DNA from 2 places in the Streptomyces sp. NPDC001914 genome. Region 2 is predicted to be linked to the other one. Evidence: riboswitches for the same ligand, from Rfam matches in the RefSeq annotation. Region 2 holds a riboswitch; the other holds the start of a gene.
What was found. A riboswitch is a leader RNA that binds a small molecule or an ion and turns the genes downstream of it on or off. The one in region 2 is predicted to bind glycine.
Positions count from the first base shown of each region.

Region 1: another riboswitch for glycine. It lies ahead of gcvP (aminomethyl-transferring glycine dehydrogenase); the one in region 2 lies ahead of gcvT (glycine cleavage system aminomethyltransferase GcvT).

Region 1 is NZ_JBIASW010000003.1:9,665-13,808, reverse strand. It holds gene gcvP (aminomethyl-transferring glycine dehydrogenase) at 1-2,638, opposite strand, end outside; glycine riboswitch at 2,817-2,913, opposite strand; gene ACFYYF_RS09280 (PRC-barrel domain-containing protein) at 3,028-3,396, shown strand; gene ACFYYF_RS09275 (DNA polymerase IV) at 3,321-4,144, opposite strand, start outside.
Region 2 is NZ_JBIASW010000019.1:74,582-78,725, forward strand. It holds gene glyA (serine hydroxymethyltransferase) at 1-197, opposite strand, end outside; gene gcvH (glycine cleavage system protein GcvH) at 212-589, opposite strand; gene gcvT (glycine cleavage system aminomethyltransferase GcvT) at 760-1,878, opposite strand; glycine riboswitch at 2,024-2,120, opposite strand; gene ACFYYF_RS35855 (AAA family ATPase) at 2,296-2,964, shown strand; gene ACFYYF_RS35860 (enhanced serine sensitivity protein SseB) at 3,142-3,918, shown strand.

The DNA.
Region 1 (4,144 bases), on a different contig from region 2:
GGATCGCGATCATCGCGTCGCAGAACCGGTCGACCTCGCCCAGGTCCTCGGACTCGGTCGGCTCGATCATCAGCGTGCCGGCCACCGGGAACGACATCGTCGGCGCGTGGAAGCCGTAGTCGATCAGACGCTTGGCGATGTCGTCGACGCTGACGCCCGTCGCCTTGGTGAGCGGGCGCAGGTCGATGATGCACTCGTGCGCGACCAGACCGCCGGGGCCGGTGTACAGCACGGGGTAGTGCGGCTCCAGGCGCTTGGCGATGTAGTTGGCGGAGAGCACGGCCACCTGCGTGGCGCGCTTGAGGCCCTCGCCGCCCATCAGCCGGACGTACGACCAGGAGATGGGCAGGATGCCCGCGGAACCCCAGGGAGCGGCCGAGATCGGGCCGACACCGGTCTCGGGACCCGCCTCGGGCTGGAGCGGGTGGTTCGGCAGGTACGGCGCCAGGTGCGCGCGCACACCGACCGGGCCGACGCCGGGACCGCCGCCGCCGTGCGGGATGCAGAAGGTCTTGTGCAGGTTCAGGTGCGAGACGTCGCCGCCGAAGTGACCCGGCTTGGCGAGGCCGACCAGGGCGTTCAGGTTGGCGCCGTCGACGTAGACCTGGCCGCCGGCCTCGTGCACCTGGGCGCAGATGTCGGCGACGTGCTCCTCGAACACACCGTGCGTCGAGGGGTACGTGATCATCAGCACCGACAGCTCGTCGCGGTACTGCTCGATCTTGGCGCGCAGGTCCGCGACGTCGATCTCGCCGTCGTCCGCAGTCTTCACGACGACGACCTTCATGCCGGCCATCACGGCGCTGGCGGCGTTGGTGCCGTGCGCGGAGGACGGGATGAGGCAGACGGTGCGCTGGTCGTCACCGTTGGCGCGGTGGTAGCCGCGGACGGCCAGCAGACCGGCCAGCTCGCCCTGCGAACCGGCGTTGGGCTGGAGCGAGACCTTGTCGTAGCCGGTGACCTCGGCGAGCTGGTCCTCCAGCTCGTGGATCAGCGTCAGGTAGCCCTGGGCCTGCTCGGCGGGCACGAAGGGGTGGATCTGCCCGAACTCGGGCCAGGTGACCGACTCCATCTCGGTGGTCGCGTTGAGCTTCATGGTGCAGGAGCCCAGCGGGATCATGCCGCGGTCGAGCGCGTAGTCGCGGTCGGAGAGCTTGCGCAGGTAGCGCAGCATCGCGGTCTCGGAGCGGTGGTCGTGGAACACGGGGTGCGTGAGGTACGCGTCGGTGCGCAGCAGCGCCTCCGGCAGGGTGTCCTCGGTGCTCACGTCCAGCGCCGCGACGTCGCCCTCGACGCCGAACGCGGTCCACACGGCGGCCAGCTGCGCGCGCGTGGTCGTCTCGTCGCACGAGATCGACACGTGGTCGGCGTCGACGGGGTGGAGGTTCACGCCGTTGTCGCGGGCGGCGGCCACCACGGCGGCGGCGCGGCCCGGGACCCGCACGGTGAGCGTGTCGAAGTAGGCGCCGTGCACGACCTCGGCACCGCCGGCGGTGAGTCCGGCGGCCAGGACCGTGGCGTAGCGGTGGGTACGCCGTGCGATGGTCCGCAGGCCCTCGGGGCCGTGGTAGACGGCGTACATGCCGGCCATCACGGCGAGGAGCACCTGAGCGGTGCAGATGTTGCTGGTCGCCTTCTCGCGGCGGATGTGCTGCTCACGCGTCTGCAGGGCGAGGCGGTACGCCTTGTGCCCGTCGGCGTCCACGGAGACGCCGACCAGTCGGCCGGGAAGGCTGCGCGCGAACTTCTCGCGGACCGCCATGTAGCCGGCGTGCGGACCGCCGAAGCCCATCGGCACACCGAAGCGCTGCGTCGTACCGACCGCGATGTCGGCGCCGAGCTCGCCGGGCGAGGTCAGCAGGGTCAGGGCGAGCAGATCGGCGGCGACGGTGACGACCGCGCCCAGCTCGTGCGCCTGCTCGATGACCGGCTTGATGTCGCGTACGGCACCGGAGGCGCCCGGGTACTGGATCAGCACGCCGTTGATCTCGCGCCCGGCGAGGTCGGCCGGGATGCCGTCGGCGAGGTCGGCGACGACGATCTCGACACCGGTCGGTTCCGCGCGGGTCTCTATGACGGCGATGGTCTGCGGCAGCGCGTCCGCGTCGACCAGGAAGAGGCCCTTCTTGTTCTTGCCCATGCGGCGGGACAGCGCCATCGCCTCGGCGGCGGCGGTGCCCTCGTCCAGGAGGGAGGCGCCGGAGGTCGGGAGACCGGACAGCTCGGCGACGACGGTCTGGAAGTTCAGCAGCGCCTCGAGACGGCCCTGCGAGATCTCCGGCTGGTACGGCGTGTACGCGGTGTACCAGGCCGGGTTCTCCATGACGTTGCGCAGGATCACCGGCGGCGTGAACGTACCGTAGTAACCGAGGCCGATCATCGAACCGAGCACCTGGTTGCGGTCCGCGAGGGAGCGGAGCTCGGCCAGTACCTCGGCCTCGGTGCGCGCGGCCGGCAGGTTCAGGGCCTCGACGTTCTTGATCACGTCCGGCACCGCGGCGGCCGTCAGCTCGTCGAGCGAGCCGTATCCGACCTGCGCGAGCATCTTGGCCCGTGCTTCGAGGTCGGGTCCGATGTGGCGCTGCTCGAAGGGGATTCCCTGTTCGAGCTCGGAGAGCGGAATGCGAGGGGCGGTCATGGCGGAGGCCTCCTGGTCTGACGCGACCTTCGAGGGGCACCCCGGCACGGGTACCCCGACGGCCTCCCCCTCTGTCATCTCAACCTGAGAGTTTCACCGGATGGTCCCGTGGACGATCCGGCTTTCACCGTCGGTGAGAGCGGAGGCCATCGGCACCCGCCCTGCTTTCCAGAGTGACCTCGTCCGTGCGGTACGTGAGCCTGAGAGATTCCGGGGAGGATTTGCTCCTTCGGCGCCTCCGGTGAAATTCCGGAGGACTCTCCCGCACGGGATCAGCAGCCGCTTGCCAGCCTACCAGCGGGGACTGGGCCGGAGCCTTCGAGTGGCCACCTTCACAGATGTGCTCTTTTGTAGTACTTACGGATGAGTTTGCGACCACTGGAGGGACCGTGCAGACCGACATCGATCCGCGCAACCTGATCGGCCGCAAGGCGTTCGACAGCAACGGCACCAAGATCGGCACGATCGACGAGGTCTACCTCGACGACGCGACCGGCGTCCCGGAGTGGGCGGCCATACGCACCGGGCTGTTCAGCAGGGACGCCTTCGTGCCCCTGGAGCCCAGCGAGATCATCGAGGGGACCCTGCGCATCCCCTTCGACCGGGCCCTGATCAAGGACGCCCCCGACTTCGGCGTGGGGCGCCACCTCTCCCCCGAGCAGGAACTCCAGCTCTACCACCACTACGGCCTCGACGTGGCGTCCCCTCCGCCGCCGGACCGCGACTTCGGCCGTCTGGCAGGCTCGGAGGACGCCTGACCCCCGGCCCCGTCCCGCTCCCGCCCCTCGGACCCGCGGTCCCACGCTCCCGCGTCCGGCCCCGGGGACCCGGGGCCCGCCGGAAGTCCGCCGGGGTCCTCGGGTCTTCGCTCCACCAGGGGCAGCGGGTCGGCCGGTTCGAGCCGCGGATCGTCCGTCCGGAAGGTCCGCACCCGGCCGGGCCCGGAGTACGGCGTCTCGAACCGCACCGTGACCCGCCCCAGCCCGCTGCCCTGAACCCAGCCGTGCCCGTACTCGGCATGGGTCACGTCGTGCCCGGAGGGCCACCGCCGCTCGGCCGGTGCGGCCGTTTCGGCCGCGGCGGCCGGCTCGGCGGGTTCCTCCGCGGCGTGTTCCTCGGCCGCCGTCTCCCCCACGGCCGCTGCCTGCGCCTGCGCGAACAGGTCCTCCTGCGTGTAGTCGGCGAGCCCGGAGACACCGACCCCCAGCAGACGGACGCCCCCGGTCGTGTCCACGCCCTCCAGCAGCCGGGCGGCGGCCTCCCGGACGACGCCGGGGTCGTCCGTGGGCCCCCGCAGCGTCTCGGACCGGGTCAGCGTCGAGAAGTCGTACCGGCGGACCTTCAGCACGATGGTCCGCCCCGACAACCCGGCCCCGCGCAGCCGCCGCACGCACCGGTCGGCGAGCCGCTGCACCTCCAGCTCCACCCGGACCCGGTCGTGGATGTCCACGTCGTACGTGTCCTCGACCGACACCGACTTGGTCTCCCGCTCGGCCACCACCGGCC
Region 2 (4,144 bases):
CCGTAGTAGCGGCGGCCCGGGTAGCCCTCGGCGTACTTGTTGGTCAGGACCGAGCCCTGGGCCTCCATGACCGCGACCGGAGCGAAGTTCTCCGAGGCGATCATCTCCAGCGTCGACTGCTGGCGGTGCAGCTCGGCGTCGACGGCGGCGGCCACGTCCGGGTCGAGCTCGTGCAGGGGGGTGTTCATGAGCGACATGCGGGTGACTCTCCTCAGCCGGCGGTGAAGGCGGTGTACTCGTCGGCGGACATCAGGTCCTCGGGCTCGTCCGCGACGCGCACCTTGAACAGCCAGCCGCCCTCGAAGGGGGCGGAGTTGACCAGGGCCGGGTCGTCCACGACGTCCTGGTTGGCCTCGACGACCTCGCCGTTCACCGGGGAGTACAGGTCGCTGACCGACTTGGTCGACTCCAGTTCGCCGCAGGACTCGCCCGCGGTCACCGTGTCACCGACCTCCGGGAGCTGGGCGTAGACGACATCGCCGAGCGCGCTGGCCGCGAACTCGGTGATGCCGACCGTCGCGACGCCGTCCTCGGCGACGGACAGCCACTCGTGCTCCTTGCTGTAACGCAGCTGCTGGGGGTTGCTCATGACCTGAATTCTCCTGTACGCGGTGGAGTGCTGATGGAGGGAGGCGTGGGTGACCGGGCGGATGTGCCCAGGGTCACGTCCGGCGCCTGTCGGTGCCGGCGCCCGGGGGCGTCCGCCGGTGGCGGCGCCCGGAAGGCGCCCGTGTCATGTCCGGCCCTTACGGACCAGTGTCACTTCCGGCGCTTGTAGAACGGCAGCGCCACGACCTCGTACGGTTCGTGGCTGCCCCGGATGTCCACGCCCACACCGGCCGTGCCCGGCGCGGCGTGCGCGGCGTCGACGTACGCCATGGCGATCGGCCTGCCGAGCGTGGGGGAGGGGGCACCGGAGGTGACCTCGCCGATCACCTCGCCGCCGGCGACGACCGAGAACCCGGCGCGCGGCACACGGCGTCCCTCGGCGATCAGGCCGACGAGGACCCGCGGCGGGTTCTGCTCGGCACGGGAGGCGGCCTCCTCGAGCGCCGCGCGCCCCACGAAGTCGCCGTCCTTCTCGAACTTCACGACCCGGCCGAGACCGGCGTCGAAAGGGGTCAGCGAGGTGGTCAGCTCGTGCCCGTACAGCGGCATGCCGGCCTCCAGACGCAGCGTGTCGCGGCAGGACAGACCGCAGGGGACGAGCCCGACCGGGGTGCCCGCGTCGGTGAGCGCCTGCCACACCTTCTCGGCGTCGGCGGGGGCGACGAACAGCTCGAAGCCGTCCTCGCCGGTGTAGCCGGTGCGCGCGATCAGGGCCGGAACGCCGGCCACGGTGCCCGGCAGGCCCGCGTAGTACTTCAGGCCGTCGAGGTCGGCGTCGGTGACCGCCTTGAGGATGCCGGGGGACTCCGGTCCCTGCACGGCGATCAGCGCGTAGGCGTCACGGTCGTCGCGCACCACGGCGTCGAAACCGGCGGCGCGCACGGTCAGGGCGTCCAGCACCACCTGGGCGTTGGAGGCGTTGGCGACGACCATGTACTCGTGGTCGGCCAGGCGGTAGACGATCAGGTCGTCCAGGATGCCGCCGTCCTCCTGGCAGATCATGGTGTAGCGGGCGCGGCCGGTGCCGACGGTGGCGATGTTGCCGACCAGCGCGTGGTTCAGGAGCTCCGCCGCCTGCGGTCCGGTGACGGTGATCTCGCCCATGTGGGAGAGGTCGAAGAGACCGGCCTTCGTGCGGACGGCGACGTGCTCGTCGCGCTCCGAGCCGTAGCGCAGGGGCATGTCCCAGCCCGCGAAGTCGGTCATGGTCGCGCCGAGCGAACGATGCAGGGCATCGAGCGCGGTGTGACGGGGTGCGTTGCTGCTCATCGGTCTGGCTCCCAGGGCATGACGGCGAGGTCGTTCCTCCCCATCTGTCATCGGAACCTGAGAGGTTCATCAAGACCCCACGAAACGGTGGTCCTGACTTGCACCTTGGGTGGAGCCGCCGGGGCGGCCCGCTTTTCAGATGTGCCTCGCCCGCGCGGTAACGGTGCCTGAGAGATTCAAGGGAGGGACTTGCTCCTTCGGCGCCCGGGTACACGTACCCAGGACTCTCCCGCGCGGATTCAAGCGGCCGGTATGCAGTTGGCGCGGCCATCATCGCACGCGCTGTCGGATCACGGCAGCCCGCCATCTGTGACCGCTCTGTGGCAGTCCGCGTACGAAATGGGGAAGCGCCTGCCATTACCTTCTCTTTACACTCGACGGGGATGGGACTCCACATCGAAGGGGAGGACGGTCACGGTGAACAGGACCAGGGCGTACGCGACGACCTCGGGTCTCGCGCTGCCCGAGCAGACCGGCGCACCGGCCCGGGAGGCCCGCGGGCCCCGCCCCGCGGCCGTCGTGCGGGACCTCCGCGAGCGGGTCGGGCACAGTCCGCACGGCCTCCGCTTCGGTGCGCACGACGTGGTCGTGGTCAGCGGACTGCCCGGCAGCGGCAAGTCGACGCTGATGCGGCGGGCCGTGCGGGGCGCGCGGGTCGACTCGCAGGACACCCGGGACCGCTGGGACGGCCGGATGTCCGGGCTGCTGCCCTACGCGCTCTACCGCCCCCTCGTCCGCCTCGCGCACTACGCCGGCCTGCGCCGCGCCCTGCGCGAGGGCGGCGGACTCGTCGTGCACGACTGCGGCACCCAGGCCTGGGTGCGCCGCTGGCTCGCCCGCGAGGCCCGGCGCCGCGGCGGCGCGCTGCACCTGCTGCTGCTCGACGTCACGCCCGACACCGCGCTGGACGGCCAGCGCGAGCGCGGCCGGGGCGTCTCGCGCTACGCCTTCGCCCGCCACCGCGGCGGGGTCGCCCGGCTGCTGCGCTCCGCCGAGCGGGGAGACCTGCCCGAGGGCTGCGGCTCCGCGGTGCTGATCGACCGCGACGCGGCGGACGTACTGCGCAGGATCGACTTCGCCCGCTGACCGGGGAAGTGCCGCGCGCGACCGACTTCGGCCCTTGTCCGCAAGTGCGGCGCGCGGTACCGGCTTCGGCGACTGACCGGGAGCGTGCCGGGCAGGATCGGATTCGGCCACTGACCCGCGGTGGCCGCCCACTAACCTTTCCAGCCGGAACAACGGTTCGAAGCGGACGGTAGACAGATGGACTTTCCGGCACAGGCGCACCCCCATCCGCACGGCGGTTGGCCCGGCAACGAGCTGGAGGAGGTGTTGTCCTCCTCCCTCGGCGTGCCCGCGGGGCCCTCGGCGGCCGCCCGCATCGTCGAGGTGCTCGGCCGCAGCTTCGTGTGGGTGCCGCTGCCCAACGGCGGCGGCCCGCGGAGCGGCGCGCTCGACCTGCCCACGATGGACATCGGCGGTCAGGTCTACGTCCCCGTCTTCAGCTCCGAGGAGCAGTTCCGCCAGGTCGTCGGCAGCCACATGTCGTACACGATCGCGCCCGCCGTGGAGTTCGCCCGCGGACTTCCCCCGCAGGTCGGCATCGCGGTGAACCCGGACGGCGTGGTCGGCGTACCGCTGCCGCCGATCGCCGTCGCGGAGCTGTGCAGAGCCGGGCGGAGCGAGCTGGACGGGGCGGCCAGCGGGGGCCGTGTGCGGCTCTTCGAGCCCGACTGGCAGGACGACCCGATGGACTTCCTCGCCGCGGCCTCGGCGGAGTTCGCCGCGACGGGTGTCGTCCTGAGCGCCCGCCGGTGTCTGGCCAGCATCGAGGGCGACGCGCCTGTCATGTTCATCGGCGTCGAACTCTCGGCGTGGGAGGGCGACGCCCGCGCACTGCCCCTGGACGCCCTGGGCCGCGCGCTCGGCCGGGTTCCGGTGAACATCGCGGTGAACCTCGTTCTTCTCGACGTGGCGCAGGACCCGGTCGGCGACTGGATGCGGGCGAAGGTGCGGCCCTTCTACCAGCACGGTCACTGAACGGCGCGGGCGGCGGAGGTGCCCCGAGAGGCCGCACACCCGCCGCGCGGGGGGCCCGGCCGCCCCGCGCGGCGGTTCCCGGCTCTCGACTGCTTCCCCCGGCGGAGCACGATCGCCGCATAAGCTGGTTTCATGGCCCGGTCGGGGTGTTGACGCATGTCGGTAACCGGTACCTCGGGCGTAAGGGATGAGTTCGTCGTGAATTGTTCGCGAAGGGGCGGTTGAA